DNA from 2 places in the Halomonas salsilacus genome. Region 2 is predicted to be linked to the other one. Evidence: predicted binding sites of a transcription regulator. Region 2 holds the regulator's gene; the other holds the start of a gene.
The links. Region 2 encodes FNR, which switches genes on or off when oxygen is low (the NO sensors DNR and NnrR bind a similar motif). Its sites were predicted from a motif close to TTGATNTANATCAA; they were not measured.
Positions count from the first base shown of each region.

Region 1: ACR80S_RS06870 (OmpW/AlkL family protein) is a predicted target of FNR. The motif match lies at 5,129-5,142, and genes of this name have one in related genera.

Region 1 is NZ_JBPKAQ010000003.1:282,485-289,916, reverse strand. It holds gene ACR80S_RS06900 (SanA/YdcF family protein) at 1-620, shown strand, start outside; gene ACR80S_RS06895 (hypothetical protein) at 622-1,068, opposite strand; gene rimK (30S ribosomal protein S6--L-glutamate ligase) at 1,182-2,090, opposite strand; gene ACR80S_RS06885 (ATP-dependent zinc protease family protein) at 2,122-2,559, opposite strand; gene ACR80S_RS06880 (DUF3549 family protein) at 2,585-3,610, opposite strand; gene ACR80S_RS06875 (YqcC family protein) at 3,979-4,311, shown strand; gene ACR80S_RS06870 (OmpW/AlkL family protein) at 4,399-5,034, opposite strand; gene ACR80S_RS06865 (OmpW/AlkL family protein) at 5,265-5,879, opposite strand; gene ACR80S_RS06860 (hypothetical protein) at 6,166-6,462, shown strand; gene putP (sodium/proline symporter PutP) at 6,651-7,432, opposite strand, start outside.
Region 2 is NZ_JBPKAQ010000002.1:184,505-191,936, reverse strand. It holds gene ACR80S_RS04320 (putative nucleotidyltransferase substrate binding domain-containing protein) at 3-1,820, shown strand; gene ACR80S_RS04315 (3'-5' exonuclease) at 1,890-2,516, shown strand; gene ttcA (tRNA 2-thiocytidine(32) synthetase TtcA) at 2,604-3,533, shown strand; gene fnr (fumarate/nitrate reduction transcriptional regulator Fnr) at 3,554-4,297, opposite strand; gene hemN (oxygen-independent coproporphyrinogen III oxidase) at 4,396-5,712, opposite strand; gene ACR80S_RS04295 (sulfite exporter TauE/SafE family protein) at 5,896-6,594, opposite strand; gene ccoS (cbb3-type cytochrome oxidase assembly protein CcoS) at 6,594-6,824, opposite strand; gene ACR80S_RS04285 (heavy metal translocating P-type ATPase) at 6,821-7,432, opposite strand, start outside.

The sequences.
Region 1 (7,432 bases), on a different contig from region 2:
GCATCGTCTTCGGCACCTCCCACTGGACCCGCAGCGGCGTGCGAAACCCCTACTTCGATGCGCGCATGAGCGCCTCGGCGCGGCTGCTGCGACTGGGGCGCGTCGACCATCTGCTGCTTTCCGGCGACAACCGCACCCGCTTCTACAACGAACCCATCACCATGTGGCGCGACCTGCGTGGCCGTCAGGTCGCCGATGCCGACATGACCCTTGATTACGCCGGCTTCAGTACCTTCGATACCCTGGCCCGGGCCCGGGAAGTGTTCGGCGTGGAGCGGGCACTCTTGATCACCCAGGCCTGGCATCTGCCGCGGGCACTGTTCATCGCCGATGCCCTGGGGCTGGAGGTCGCCGGCTGCGCCGTGCCGTCGTCCTCGCGTACTGTAAGCGGAGAGTGGCGCCTTCAGGCACGGGAGTGGGTGGCGCGGGTGGCTACCCTTGGGGATCTCTATCTGTGGGGGCGTGAGCCCTACTTCCTGGGCCCGCTGGAACCGCTGGAGATTGCGCCGCGCTCCTGGGAGATCTGGCTATTTCCTCCGGCCGGCGACCCGGCGGCCGGCGACCCGGCGGCCGGTGATACAGGGGAAAGCGGCGAAGCGTCGACAGGGGAGCGCGAGTGATTCAGCGACGCGGGCGCTGCTTCTGAAGGGTGTAGAGCTCGCGGATCAGCGCCCGGCAGCCCTTGAGACACTCCTCGATCACCGGCTCGATGGCCTCGGGAAGGGGATGGGTGTAGAGAGTCGAGAGGGCCTGCATCAGCACCCGCTCCTGCTCGAGCAGCTCACCGATCACCACCTGACTCTCGTTGCCGACGAAACTCTTCAGTCGGCTCCACAGCCACATGTAGTCGTCGCGCTCCACGTCGGCGTCGCGGGGCAGCATGCTGAGGTGCTGACGGGCCAGCTCCTGAAGCTCGCGCATCGCCCTATTCCTGGCCTCATAGTGGGGCTTCAGGGCGTCACGCAGGGCGGGACGCAGACGCTCCAGGTTGTCCTGGAAATAGTCGATGCTGTCGGCAAGCGCCTCAAGGGCGCTGTCCATCGCCACCTGGCGATTATCGAGAAACATGAGCGGTCACCTCCTCCGGTGACGCAGATTGTGGCCGGGGAAACACTGTTTTACTACCCCCGGAGAGGAATAAAGCTTCCCACCATTTGGCCTGGTCGACGCCATCCTGGCAATTACCCCTTGGGCTTAGGCGGTGCCTTGCGGTTTGGGGCTGCATTCTTCTCGATATGCTCGATGATCAGCCCGGCGATGTCCTTGCCGGTGGCGGCCTCGATGCCCTGCAGCCCGGGAGAGGAGTTGACCTCCATGATGACCGGCCCGTGATTCGAGCGAAGCAGGTCGACGCCGGCCACGCGCAGGCCCATGGCCTTGGCGGCTCGGATCGCCGTGGAACGCTCCTCGGGAGTGATGCGGATCACGCTGGCGGTGCCGCCGCGGTGCAGGTTGGAGCGGAACTCCCCTTCAGCGGCCTGGCGCTTCATGGACGCCACCACCTTGTCGCCGATCACGAAGCAGCGGATATCGGCGCCCTGCGCCTCCTTGATGTACTCCTGCACCATGATATTGGCCTTCATGCCCATGAAGGCCTGGATCACGCTTTCGGCGGCCTGGTTGGTCTCGGCCAGCACTACGCCGATGCCCTGGGTGCCCTCCAGCAGCTTGATGACCAGTGGAGCTCCCTTGACCATGGTGATCAGGTCAGGGATGTCGTCGGGCGAGTGGGCGAAGCCGGTGATCGGCAGCCCAAGCCCCTTGCGCGAGAGCAGCTGCAGCGAGCGCAGCTTGTCGCGGGAGCGGGTGATGGAAACGTTGTCGTTGATCACGTAGGTGCCCATCATCTCGAACTGGCGCAGCACCGCACAGCCGTAGAAGGTCACCGAGGCGCCGATGCGCGGGATCACCGCATCGAAGGGCTCGAGTTCCTCACCCTTGAGGTGGATCGAGGGGTGATGGGAGGCGATGCTCATGTAGCAACGCAAGGTGTCGACCACCCGAGCGCTGTGGCCTCGCTGTTCGGCGGCCTCCACCAGCCGTCGGGTGGAGTAGAGATTGCGGTTGCGTGACAGCAGCGCGATATGCATCGAAGGACTCCAGTGGCTGGTGGCTGGTGATTCAGGGTTCGCCGTGCAGGAAGGCGGCGCCGGGCGCCACCAGCAGGCGGCGCAGGGCACGGCGGCCCAGCAGCATGGGGTGACGCATGTTGCGGCGGTCCGTCAGGCTCAACTCCACGGGGAACTCCAGTTCGCCCAGGCACAGGGAGGTACGGATCACGTAGCGCCACTCCTCCTGGCCGTTGGAACTGCGCACCTGGCGGCGATCATGCAGGTGCATGCGAAACACATGGGGAGGGGTGTCCGGGCCGCCGCTGCGGGTGGTGAAGCTGACCCACAGGTGGCCGTCCTCCTCGTAGGACTCGATATCCTCGGCGTGCAGCGCCGAGGTACGCGCGCCGGTGTCCGCCTTGGCGCACAGGGTCAGGTGCATCTCCGGCAGTTCCACCATCTCACGGCGGCCGATCACCGCCTTGGGAGTGTAGGGCAGTTCTTTTATGGTCATGGGAATCCTTCCAGGCCTGTCAGCGGGTCAGGGCGGCCATACGATGGCCGATAGGGCTCTCCGGGGCGGCCTCGCGCAGGGTCATCAAGACCGGGAGCCGCAGCCGTGGTACCAGCGCCAGGTCGCGCGCCACGCTCATGAAGTCGGCGGCCTCGCAGCCGGCCAGCCGCGCCAGGAAGCTCGGCAACCGTTCGGCGTCCTCCAGGTGATTCCAGCCGCGCCCGGCCATGGCCGCCAGTAGATCGGGGCCGCAGGCGTCGGCATCGGCCAGCAACTCGTCGTACCAGGCCCCGGCGAGGTCGCTGTCGGCGCCGGCCACGGCGCGGACGCAGGCGGAGAACGCCTCAATGTCGCCGGACCGTGCCGCCGCTTCGCCCCGATCGCGGAGCCCCCGGGCCAGGTCGGCACCGATGGCCACATGTTCCAGACAGTAGCACAGCGAAGTGAGCACTTTGCCAGGCAGCGCCGGCAGCCGATTGGCCAGGCGTGTCTGGTCATCGGCATCCATGCGCACGACGAAATCGGCCAGCCCCTGCAGGCCCAGGGCCTGCCAGTCGATCTCCTGCTGGCCGCTCAGGTAGTCCTCCACCGGCTCCAGGTGCTGGCTGGCTGCCATGTCCAGGTCCCGGCTGGCGCGGGCGTGCAGCAGGGCCTGGAAGGGCAGCGAGGGAGTAAAGGCCAGCGGATTGTCCTTCATCAGGTTATCCACTGCCTCGCCATCCTCCCGCCCGATGCTGGCCACGCTGCGCCCCAGGGTCTCCAGCAGGCGCTGCAGGAAGGCGTCGCGGGGCGCCGGTACCAGCAGGCCCTGCTCATCCAGGGGCAGGGCCAGGAACCAGATCAGCGGGTCGCGCACGTCGCCCAGGCTGAACACCAGGCCCAGGCGTGCCTGGCACTGCCAGGGGGCCGGCCAGGCCAGCTCACCGGCCTCGAAGGCCGCCAACGTCGCCAGCTCGCAGGGTTCGACGCGCCGCCCGAGGTGGTAGGCGCGTACCGCAGCGCCGCTGCGCATGAAGAAGTCATGTAAGGTATTGATGGGCTGCATGCTCTCTCCCGTCTTCGAACGCTGCACTCTACCTTGGCGCCGCGCCGCTGTCAGCAGCTTCCGAGTGGTCGAAGCCTGTGTCTGGTCAATTCTTGAACGATGGAGCCAGAGGCCCATGAAGCGTGGCCTTTAGCGTCCTTTCCAGAGTTTATCCACAGTCCCGTTCAGGAAAACTGTGAACTATGTACACCACCCCCGCAATGCCGAGAATCGCTGTGGAAAACACGGTGTATAAGCCCGGTGGGTAAGCCGGGTGTGTGAGCCCGGCCTATCACCCTTGTGGGGAAGTTCGCCGGGGGAATGCGGCGGGGTGGCCGGGGAGGGAGCTGGCAAGGATAATGGCGTTTCATGCATGCGAGGACGTCACCATGAGCGCTCACCAGGAACTGGCGGCCGCCCTGCGCGAACTGGAGGCCATCATGCGCGCCACCGACCAGTGGCGCATGACGCGGCCCGACCCTGCCGCCTTCGAGAGCATCGAGCCCTTCTGCACCGATACCATGGCGCTGCCCCAGTGGCTGCGCTTCGTGTTCATCGTGCGCCTGGAAGCCCTGGTGGAGGCACGGGCGCCGCTGCCGGCGAAGTGCGAGGTGGCCCCCGCGGTGGAGGCCTGGCTGGCCCAGTCCGGGGTGGGGGGTGTCGAGCGGCTGATGCTGACCCAGGCAGTGGAGGCGATCGATCGGCTGGTCACCGACAACTAGCCGGGGAAGTGCCGGTGGAACAGCGCCGCCACCAACGCACAGGGCCCGCCATTGGCGGGCCCTGCTGACTCTGCGGCGCAGGAAGGATCAGAAGCGGTAGCTGATTCCGCCCATCACCACCCAGGGGTCGATCTTCACCGTGCCGATATCGTTGCCGTCGAGGCTGGCATCAGTCTCGAGGTCGATGTACCAGGCGGCTGCGTTGAGCGCCCAGTTGTCGTTGATCAGCACGTCCACACCCACCTGGCCGGCGGCGCCCCAGGAATCGTCGAGGCTGAGGTCGCCCAGGCCGCTCTTCTCACTGGAGAAGGTGGTGTAGTTGACGCCTACGCCGACATAGGGCTGCACCAGGGCATCGGTGCCGCCCAGCGGGTAGTACTGCACGGTCAGGGTCGGCGGCAGATGCTTGGTCGAGGCAACGTCTGCGATATCACCACCCACGCTAAGCTCAATGTCATGCTTGAACTGCTCGGCGGCCAGCAACTCGATGCCGATCTTGTCATGGAATCGATAGCCCAGGGTAAAGGCGAAGCGGGTATCGTCCTGGACGTCTACAGCAACCGCACCATCGACTACTGAGCCGTTATCGCTCTTGGGGGCCACCTTGGCCACACCGAGGCGGGTAAAGAAGTCGCCCGCGCCGTAGGCCAGAGCCTGGGTGCTGGTGGTGAAGGCGGCGGCGGCCAGGCCGGCGGCGAGCAGGGTGGGGAGGGTCTTGCGCATGGAGCGACTCCTTTCTATGGCGATGGCTGACAGCTGACAGTTAATGTCCTGTCGAACAATAACCCCAGTTTAATCAGACGGCGCCTCGTCGTTATTGACCCAGAGCAAGGATTTTTCATTGCAGCACTCGTCCGCTCGCAGCGAGACTCCACCCCAGAATGCACAGCACGGAATGCAAGACGCCGGGCCAGGGCCCAACGTCTTGCTTCAGTGGAGCGTGCGTTCTGCCATCAGAAGCGGTAGGTGATGCCTCCTCCGATGGTCATGGGGTCGATCTTGGCCTCGCCGATGTCGTTGCCGCCCAAGCGAACGTCTGCCGAGACGTCCGCATAGCTGACGAAGCCGTTGAGCATCAGGCCCTGCGCCACGGCCAGGTCCACGCCCAACTGGCCGATGGCCCCGTAGCTGTGGCGCACATCGAGACCCTCCAGCTCCTCCCCGGAGAAGCGGGTGTAGTTGAGGCCGGCGCCCACGTAGGGCTGAACGCGGGAATCCATGCCGCCCATGGGGTAGTAGTTGACCAGCAGGTTGACTGGCATGCGGTCGACGCTGCCGATGGCTCCGCCTTCCAGGGTCAGGTCATGTTCGACGCTCTCTTGCCCGCTGAGCTCGATGCCGAGCCTGTCGGTGAAGAGATAGCCAAGTCCGTAATAGAGGCCCCGCTCATCGGAGACACTCAAACGAAGGTTGTCGGCGGTGAGGTTTCCATTGTTGGACTTGACGTCGGTCTGGGCGATGCCGCCGCGCAAGAAGATATCACCGGCGCTGTAGGCCAGGGCCGTCTGGCTCGCCATGGCGCAGCCGGCGGCGATCAGGGTGACGGTCAGGCGGTTGGAGGTTTTCATCAGGGCGTTCCTCTCGTCGATCAAGTCGGCATCATCTGCCAGGGAGTGCTGCATTCTTGTACGTCTATGACTATAGAAACGATGTTTGCAAAAGTCTTGTAAAGTTTTTTGATGGAGCCCATAGCCGTGCATATCGCGGTTTCACTCGCAGGTACGGGGGTTGCGCCTTATGGCGAGTCGTGGGCTGTCGCGCGCTATGTACAACTGTTGGTGCGGCGCAGCGTGAGCGGCTCGCGAGATCGCCGGTAATCGTCTTGACTGTGGGGAGCTGACAAGGAGAGCGGAGATGAGACCCGAGATGTCCCTTCGACACCCGTGGCGGCGGGAGACAGCGCTCCTGCTGGTCGCCGCCGGCCTGGCAATCTGGCTGCTGCTGCAGCCGGGGTTGATTCAGGGGTTGCCGTTCACGCTGCGCCTGCCGGCCGTCCTGCTGGGCATCTGGGCGCTCGGCGCCGCCTTCCTGCGCCCGCTGGCGCCGGCTTTTCCTCACCCCCTGTTGTGTCGGGCCCTGTCGCCGCACTGGAGCCAGTTGGCCCTTGCCCTCTTCGCCTTGCTGATGGTACTGCGCGCGCTGCTGGCCTGAGAGCTGTACCAGGCCCTCAGGCCAGGGTACAGAAAGCCACCCGAGGGGCGGCTTGGTGGTTTCTGACGATGCAGGCCAGGAGGGCGCCCGGGGCGTGTCGAGCCGTCAGGGTGATTTGGCCGGCGAGACAGGAAAAAGGGCCCCCGAAGGAGCCCTTTCACTACGTGGAGTGCGTGATGCGTGCTGTTCTAGCGAGTGATGTGCTGATATTCACCCGCATCGGCAGTCATGTTGCTGACCACCATGATGGCGATGAAAGAAGCGATGAAGCCAGGAATGATCTCGTAGACACCGGGACCCCCCATGAACTCTCCGTTCCAGCCAAGCGTGATCCAGATCATGACAGTGACAGCGCCCACCACCATGCCCGCGATGGCGCCAGCGCCGTTCGTGCGTGGCCACATCAGCGACAGGATAATCAGCGGGCCGAATGCCGAACCAAAGCCTGCCCAGGCGTTACTGACCAGTCCCAGAACCTGGGAGTTCTCATCAGAGGCAATGACGGCCGCCACCAGACCCACCAGGACGACACAAATCCGGCCGATGGCGACGGTCTCCTTGTCCTTGGCCTCCTTGCGCAGGAACAGGCGATAGAAGTCCTCGGTCAGTGATGAAGACGACACCAGAAGCTGGCTGGAAATGGTACTCATGATCGCAGCAAGCAGTGCCGCATAGAGGAAACCGGTGATCAGAGGATGGAACAGCAGATCCGCCAGGATGATAAAGATCGTTTCCGGATCCTGGACATCCATGCCATTACGGATTGCATAGGCCCGGCCAAATATGCCCAGAGAGACAGCACCGATCAGCGAGATGAGCATCCAGCCCATGCCGATGTTACGGGCAACAGGAACATCCTTCAGCGTCCGGATGGCCATGAAGCGCACGATGATGTGCGGCTGCCCGAAATAGCCCAGCCCCCACGTCACCGCAGACAGCCACCCAACGAAGGTCAGTCCCGCCGTCCAGG
Region 2 (7,432 bases):
CCATGGTCGAGGTCGATCTTTCCCAACCGCCGTTCAGCCTGCTCGACGAGGCCGGCCGAGAGCGGGTTCGCCAGGGCGTTGACCTGGCCTACTTCGACCGCGACGAGATCATCCTCGAGACGGGGCAGGCCGGCGAGAACCTTTTCCTCATCCAGAAGGGCGAAGTGGCGGAAGTCGACCCGACCCTGCCGGCCGCCCGTTCACGCATCGGCCACTACACCCGCGGCGACCTGTTCGGCGCCATCAGCATCCTCAACGGCAAGAGCCGCTACCGCTTCCGGGCCGAGCAGGAGAGCCTCTGCTACCTGCTGCCCAGGGCACTGTTCCTCGAGCTCTGCGACGACTACCCGCCCTTCTCCGAGTTCTTCCGTCAGACCCTGGCCCACAAGGCGCGCCTGCTGACGGAGCAGCGCGCCGAAGGCGGGGTCACCATGGCCGGCTTCATGCTGGCCCGGGTCGATGAGTGCATGCGTGAACCGTTGATGGTGCCGGCCACCACCACCATCGCCGAGGCCGTGACCACCATCAACGAGCGCCATGCCGACAGCCTGCTGGTGGAGGGTGACCCAGGCCCCGGCATGATCACCAAGACCGACCTGCTCAACGCCCTGGTGGTGGAGGGGCGCGACCGAGACAGCGCCCTGGAAGGCTTGGGTCGTTACGAGCTGATTACGGTGGGCCCGGGGCAGTATCTGTTCGAGGCGCTGGTGGTGATGACCCGCCACAAGGTGGAGCGGGTGGTGGTGCTGGAGAAGGAGGCGGCAATTGGCGTGGTGGAGCTGACCGACGTGCTCAGCTTCTTCTCGAGCCGCAGCTACGTGGTCAGCCTGCAGGTGGAGCAGGCCGAGAGCCTCGAGGCGCTGGCTGCCGCCAGCCGCCGCACGCCGGAGCTGGTCAAGGCGCTGATGGCCCAGGGGGTCAAGCTGCGCTTCGCCATGGGCCTGCTGGCGGCGCTCAACGGGCGGATCATGAGCAAGGCCTGGGGCTTTCTGGTCGACGAGCGCTACTACCGCGACAGCTGCCTGATGGTCATGGGCAGCGAAGGGCGCGGCGAGCAGATCCTCAAGACGGATCAGGACAACGGGCTGATCCTGGCGGACGGCCTCGAGTGGCCCGACTGTGGCGAGCAGATGCAGCGCCTCACCGAGACCCTGATAGAACTGGGTTACCCGCCCTGCCCGGGCAACATCATGGTCTCCAACCCCGAGTGGGTCGGTACCGTGACCCAGTGGCGTGAGCGCATCGCCAGTTGGGCCAGCAAGCGTGACGGCGACAGCCTGATGAAGCTGGCCATCATGCTTGACTCCCACGCGGTGGCCGGCAACCCGGCGCTGCTCGACCGCGTGCGCGACGAGCTGTTCGAGCGCTGCGCCGGCGACGAACTGCTGCTCTCCTACTTCGCCCGCACCATCCTGCGTTTCTCGACCCCGCTGACCCTGTTTGGCTCGCTCAAGCGCCCCCAGCACGGCATCGATATCAAGAAGGGTGGCATCTTCCCCATCGTCCATGGGGTGCGGGTGATGGCCCTGGAGCGTCGCATCCGTCCGACCTCCACCCTGGAGCGGCTGGATGCCCTGGCGACGGACGGCCGGTTGGAGCCGCGCTTCGCGGAGGACCTGGGCGAGGCCCTGTCGCTGTTCACCGAAATTCGCCTCAAGCAGCAGCTCGAACACCTGGACAGCGGCGGCGAGCGCAAGCCCGACCGCGTGGTGGTTCAGGAGCTATCGTCGCTGGAGCGCGATCTGCTGCGAGAGGCGCTGCATATCGTCAAGGACTTCAAGCAGCGCCTCTCGCACCGGTTTCATCTGGAATATTCGTGACGTCTGGCTGATGCCCCAGGGAACGACGACGCGCGAAGAGAAAACAATGACGCAACAAGGAGCCCCATCATGATCAAGGTCTTGCGGCGCGCTGCCGATCGACGACGGAACGCCAACGGTGACTATGCCTGGCTGTTTCACCCTTACACGGGTGACGAGATGGTCGTCATTGATACCGAGACCACCGGGTTGGATAGCCGCAGCGCCGAGCTGGTCTCCATCGCCGCCGTCAAGGTGCGCGGCGATCGGGTGCTGACCAGCGAATCCCTGGACCTGCGCCTGGCGCCCCCCGCCAGCCTCTCCGGCGAGTCAATCCGCATCCACGGCCTGCGCGGCATCGATCTGGAGGGCGGCCTGCCCGTGCAGGATGCCCTGGAGCGCCTGATCGATTTCGTCGGCAACCGCCCCCTGCTGGGGTGGCACCTGGGCTACGATCTGGCGATCCTCAATCGCGAACTGCGACCCCGCTTCGGTTTCGACCTGCCCAATGCCACCATCGACGTGGCGCAGAGCTATCTGCGCCGTCTGCGCCGCCGCCATCCTGAGGTGGAGTCCGCGCCGCGCTTCGAGAAGGTGGCCGAGTTGCTGGACGTGCCGCTGATGGGGCGCCACACCGCCCTGGGCAATGCGGTGACCACGGCGCTGATTTTCCTGCGCCTGGAACACCAGGTCAGCTCCGTTGGGCGCTACTCCTGAAGATCGGGGGCGGCGTCGCCTGATGGCGCCGGCGATGGTAGGATGGGCGCCCGTCATTTTCGCCCGCACTGGCAGCGCTTACCGACCATGCAAGACGCCCTGATCTTCGACCCCCGCGATCGCCAGGAGGCTCCCTCCGTGGCGGCCTCCCCTATTCAGGAAGCCCCCTCGCCGACCCTCGACGCCCTGGATGCCCGCGGGCGGCGGGAGTTCAACAAGCTGCAGAAGCGCCTGCGACGCCAGGTGGGTAACGCCATCATCGACTATGGCATGATTCACGAGGGCGACCGGGTGATGGTGTGCCTGTCCGGCGGGAAGGACAGCTACACCTTGCTGTCGATCCTGCGCAACCTGCAGCGCAACGCCCCGATCGACTTCTCGCTGGTGGCGGTGAACCTCGACCAGAAGCAGCCGGGTTTTCCCGAGCAGGTGCTGCCCGAGTACCTGGCGTCCATCGGCGTCGAGCACCACATCCTCGAGCGGGACACCTACTCGGTGGTCAAGGAGAAGACGCCGGAGGGCAAGACCACCTGTGCGCTATGCTCCCGGCTGCGACGCGGCTCCCTGTACGGCTTCGCCGAGGAGATCGGCGCCACCAAGGTGGCCTTGGGCCACCATCGCGAGGACATCCTCGAGACGCTGTTCCTCAACCTCTTCTTCGGCGGCAGCCTCAAGGCCATGCCGCCCAAGCTGCTCGCCGACGACGGCAAGAACATCCTCATCCGTCCGCTGGCCTACTGCCGCGAGGCCGATATCGCCGAGTATGCGCGACTGATGGCGTTCCCGATCATCCCCTGCAACCTGTGCGGTTCCCAGCCCAACCTGCAACGTCAGGTGGTCAAGGAGATGCTCGCCGAGTGGGAGAAGACCCATCCCGGTCGCCTGGAGAGCATGTTCAAGGCAGTGACCAACGTGGCGCCGTCACAACTGGGCGATCGCGAACTGTTCGACTTCGCCGGGCTGGAGGAGAAGCAGGCGCGACGGCTGGCCAGCCGGATCGATCTGCTCAACGAGTAGGGGGGGCTATTTCCAAAGGGCTATTTCGCCCCTTCCTCCTCGGCGACCAGGGTCAGGGACGCCAGGTCGAGGATATGCACCTCGCGGCCCGATACTTCCACCAGACCCTGGCTCTGGAAGCGACCGAGGATACGGCTGACGGTCTCGACGGCCAGACCCAGGTAGTTGCCGATGTCGGCCCGCGACATGGACAGGCGGAAGCTGTAGGGGGAGTAACCGCGGCGGCGGAAGCGGTCGGAGAGGCTGGTGAAGAAACTGGCCAGGCGCTGGTCGGCGGTCTTGCGCGATAGCAGGCGCATCATGCGGCGGTCGTCGCGCAGCTCCTTGCTCATGCTGCGGTAGAGCTGGCCGCGCAGTTCGGGTAGCGATTCCGACAGCTGATCCAGGCGGTCGAAGGGAATCTCGCAGACGGTGGTGGTCTCCAGCGCCACCACGGTCCCCGGATACTGCTCCTCGTCGATGCCATCCAGGCCCACCAGTTCGCTGGGCAGGTAGAAGTTGGTGAGCTGGTCGTCGCCACTGCCCTCGGTGGTCACCTGCTTGAGGCTGCCCGAGCGCACCGCGTAGACGCTGGTGAAGGGGCTCTCCTGGCGAAACAGGGTCTCGCCCTTCTTGAGAGGTGCGCGCCGGCGGATGATGGCGTCGAACTGATCCATGTCCTGAACTTCCAGCGCCAGCGGCAGGCAAAGCGAACTCAGGCTGCAGGTCTGGCAGCGAGTTTCGTGCAGCACAGAGCGCCGTAGTCCTGTCAGGCTGTCGGGCATGGACGCGTCCTCCTTGATCATGAGCATTCCAACCATTATGGAGGATTCTGCGAGCAGGGCAAACCACCTCCAAGGAGGTAGGCCCGGCAGCCGGCGGCTCAGGCCATGGAGGTGGCCTCGGGATCGAAGGCGGCGAGCAGGTGGGTCAGGCCCCAGACCCCGTCGGGCGTCACCCTCAGGGACTCGCCGTGGCGCTCCAGCAGTCCCGCCTGGCAGAGCCGGGCCAGGCGCCTGAGGGCATCGGCCAGAACCAGGGTGGCGTCGTGTCCATGGACCTTCGACAGGGCGACCATGTTCAGCTCGCGGCGGCAGGCGAGCGCCTCGATGGCGTCGCGTCGCAGGCGCTCGACGGCGTTCAGCCGGTGGCCGGCGGTGGCGGGCAGGCGGCTCGTGTCCAGCGCCGCCTCATAGTCGCCCAGGCTCATGGCGTTGCGGGTAAGGGTGTCGCCGACATGGCTGATGGCGGCGACCCCGAGGCCGAGCTGGTCACCGGGTGGGGTGTGGGTGTAGCCGTGCAGGTCGCGCGCCAGGCGGCCCTCCCCGAGGGCCCATGCCAGGCTGTCATCGGTGCGGGCAAACTGACCGAGCCCGATATGCACATAGCCGGCGTCATCCAGACGGTGGCGGGCCTCGTCCATGATCGCCAGGCGGGTGGGGGCGTCGGGCAGATCCGCGGCGTGGATCTCGCGCTGGGGCAGGTAGCGCTGCGGGAGGTGAGCGTAGCGGCGCAGGGTGATGCGCGCCGGGGCCATGGCGATCACCTGTTCGAGGGTCTCCCCGAAGCCCTCGGGGGTCTGCAGCGGCAGACCCACGATCAGGTCCAGGTTGAGGGAGTGGAAGCCGAGGCGCTCGGCCTCATCCACCAGGGACTCGGTCAGTACCCGGGGTTGGATCCGGTTGATCGCCCTCTGCACTCTCAGGTCAAGCTCCTGGACGCCCAGGCTCAGGCGGTTGAAGCCCAGTGCCTGGAGGTGGCGCAGGGTGAAGACGTTGGCCTCGCGGGGGTCGATCTCGATGCTGAAGTCGCGTTCCCGGGCACTGGAGAGCCCGAAGCGGGCGTCGAGGCGATCGAAGAGGTCGCCCATCTGGTCCAGGGACAGGAAGGCCGGGGCGCCGCCACCCCAGTGCAGGCGCTGCACGGCAGGGAGGTCATCCAGCAGGCGGCTGACCAGCACCATTTCGCGGTCGAGACGGGTGAGGTAGGGCTCGGCCTGACGGCTGTCCCGGGACGGCACCCGCTGGGAGGCACAGAAGCGGCACGCCTGCCGGCAGAAGGGCAGGTGCACGTGAAGCGCCAACGGTGACCCGGGGGGGCGCTCGGCCAGGGCCTGGGTTAGCGCAGCGGCACCGTCTCCCGCGTCGAGGCGAGCGGGATAGGTGAGGTAGTGCGATCCGTCGTGATCGTGGAATGGCATCGAGCGCCTGCCTCCGGCCGCCCAGGATGGCCCGACGCGAAGATCGTAGCGTTTCGCCTGAACGGGCATGACGGCGCTCCGGGCTGTGGATGTGGATGTGATCTCATGCTAGGGCGGTTTGGCGCTGGGGGCGTTGAGCTGCGTCAAGCCCGCGTGGAATAGGTCGAACGAGCCAGTCCCGCACTACCCGTGGCTTACTGCGGGGAGAATCAACCACAGCTGCCACAGCGCGAAGGCGATGATCGATAGCGCCGCCAGCGTGCGTGTAGCCGAATGGCGGATCAGCCCGCCCAGCTGGCGCGCCGCCAGGCCGGTGGCGAGCAGCGCCGGCAGGGTGCCGAGGCCGAAGGCGCCCATCAGCGCGGCCCCTCTGAGCGGGTCGGCGGTGGCCAGGCTCCAGGCCAGCATCGAGTAGACCAGCCCGCAGGGCAACCAGCCCCACACGGCGCCCAGCGCCACCGCCTGGGGGATTTCCACGACCGGCATCAGCCGCCGACCCACCGGCTCCAGGTGACGCCACAGGCGCTTGCCGACCGCCTCGACCCGAAGCAGTCCCTTCCACCAGTCGGCGATATAAAGCGCCATCAGGATCAGCATCAGCGCCGCCAGGAGCTGTAGCACCAGGCGAGCGGTCGGGGTGATGGCCACCAGGGTGCCGAGCAGGGCGACCAGGCCGCCGGCGAGCATGTAGCTGGCGATGCGTCCCAGGTTGTAGGCCAGCAGCAGGCCCGTGAGGCGCGCCTTCGAGCGCATGCTGGGCGGCACGGCGAAGGTCAGTGCGCTCATGATGCCGCCGCACATGCCGATGCAGTGGGCGCCGCCGAGCAGGCCGAAGACGAAGGCCGCCAGTAGCGGTGGCAGGCCGAGTCCGGTGGGATCCATCAGGGCTCCGGGTCGGTGTTGCGGCGCTCCTGAGCGGCACGCTCTCGAGCCTCCTGGCGGCGCTGACGCTCATCGGGGGGCAGGTCGTTCTCGTCCTCGTCGAAGAGGATGCGGTGTGCGGGGCCTTCAAGGTCCTCGAACTGGTCGTTCTTGACCGCCCAGAAGAAGGCCCAGACGGCCAGGCCCAGCAGGATCAACGACAGGGGGATCAGCAGATAGAGAATGCTCATGAGGTCACCCGGCTCGGTTCAGGGGAAGGCAGGGGCGTCGCTGCGGGCATGGCCCGGCTGCGAAAGCGGTTGAGGCGCAGGGCATTGCCCACCACCACCAGGGAGCTCGCCGACATGCCCATGGCGGCAAGCCAGGGCGGCACGAAGCCCATGGCGGCGATGGGCATGGCGGTGAAGTTGTAGCACACCGACCAGATCATGTTCTGGCGCATCACCCGACGGGTGGCTCGGCTGATCTCGATCGCCTCGACGATGCGTGACAGGCGCGGGCTGAGCAGGATGGCGTCGGCGCTGGTCCGGGCCAGGTCGGTGGCACCGTTCATGGCGATGGCCACGTCGGCACCGGCGAGCACCGGGATGTCGTTGATGCCGTCGCCGACCATGGCGACCGTCTCGCCGACCGCCTGGCACTCGCGGATGCGCGCGAGCTTATCTTCGGGGCTGGCGCCGCCGCGCCAGGTAGGGATCTCCAGCCGCCTGGCCAGATCACCCGCTGCAGCGGGGGTGTCGCCGGAGAGCAGTTCCACCTCGAGGCCCAGTGCCTTGAGCGCCGCCACGGTGTTGGCGGCATCGTCGCGCACCCGGTCCTGCAGGGCGAACCAGGCGCG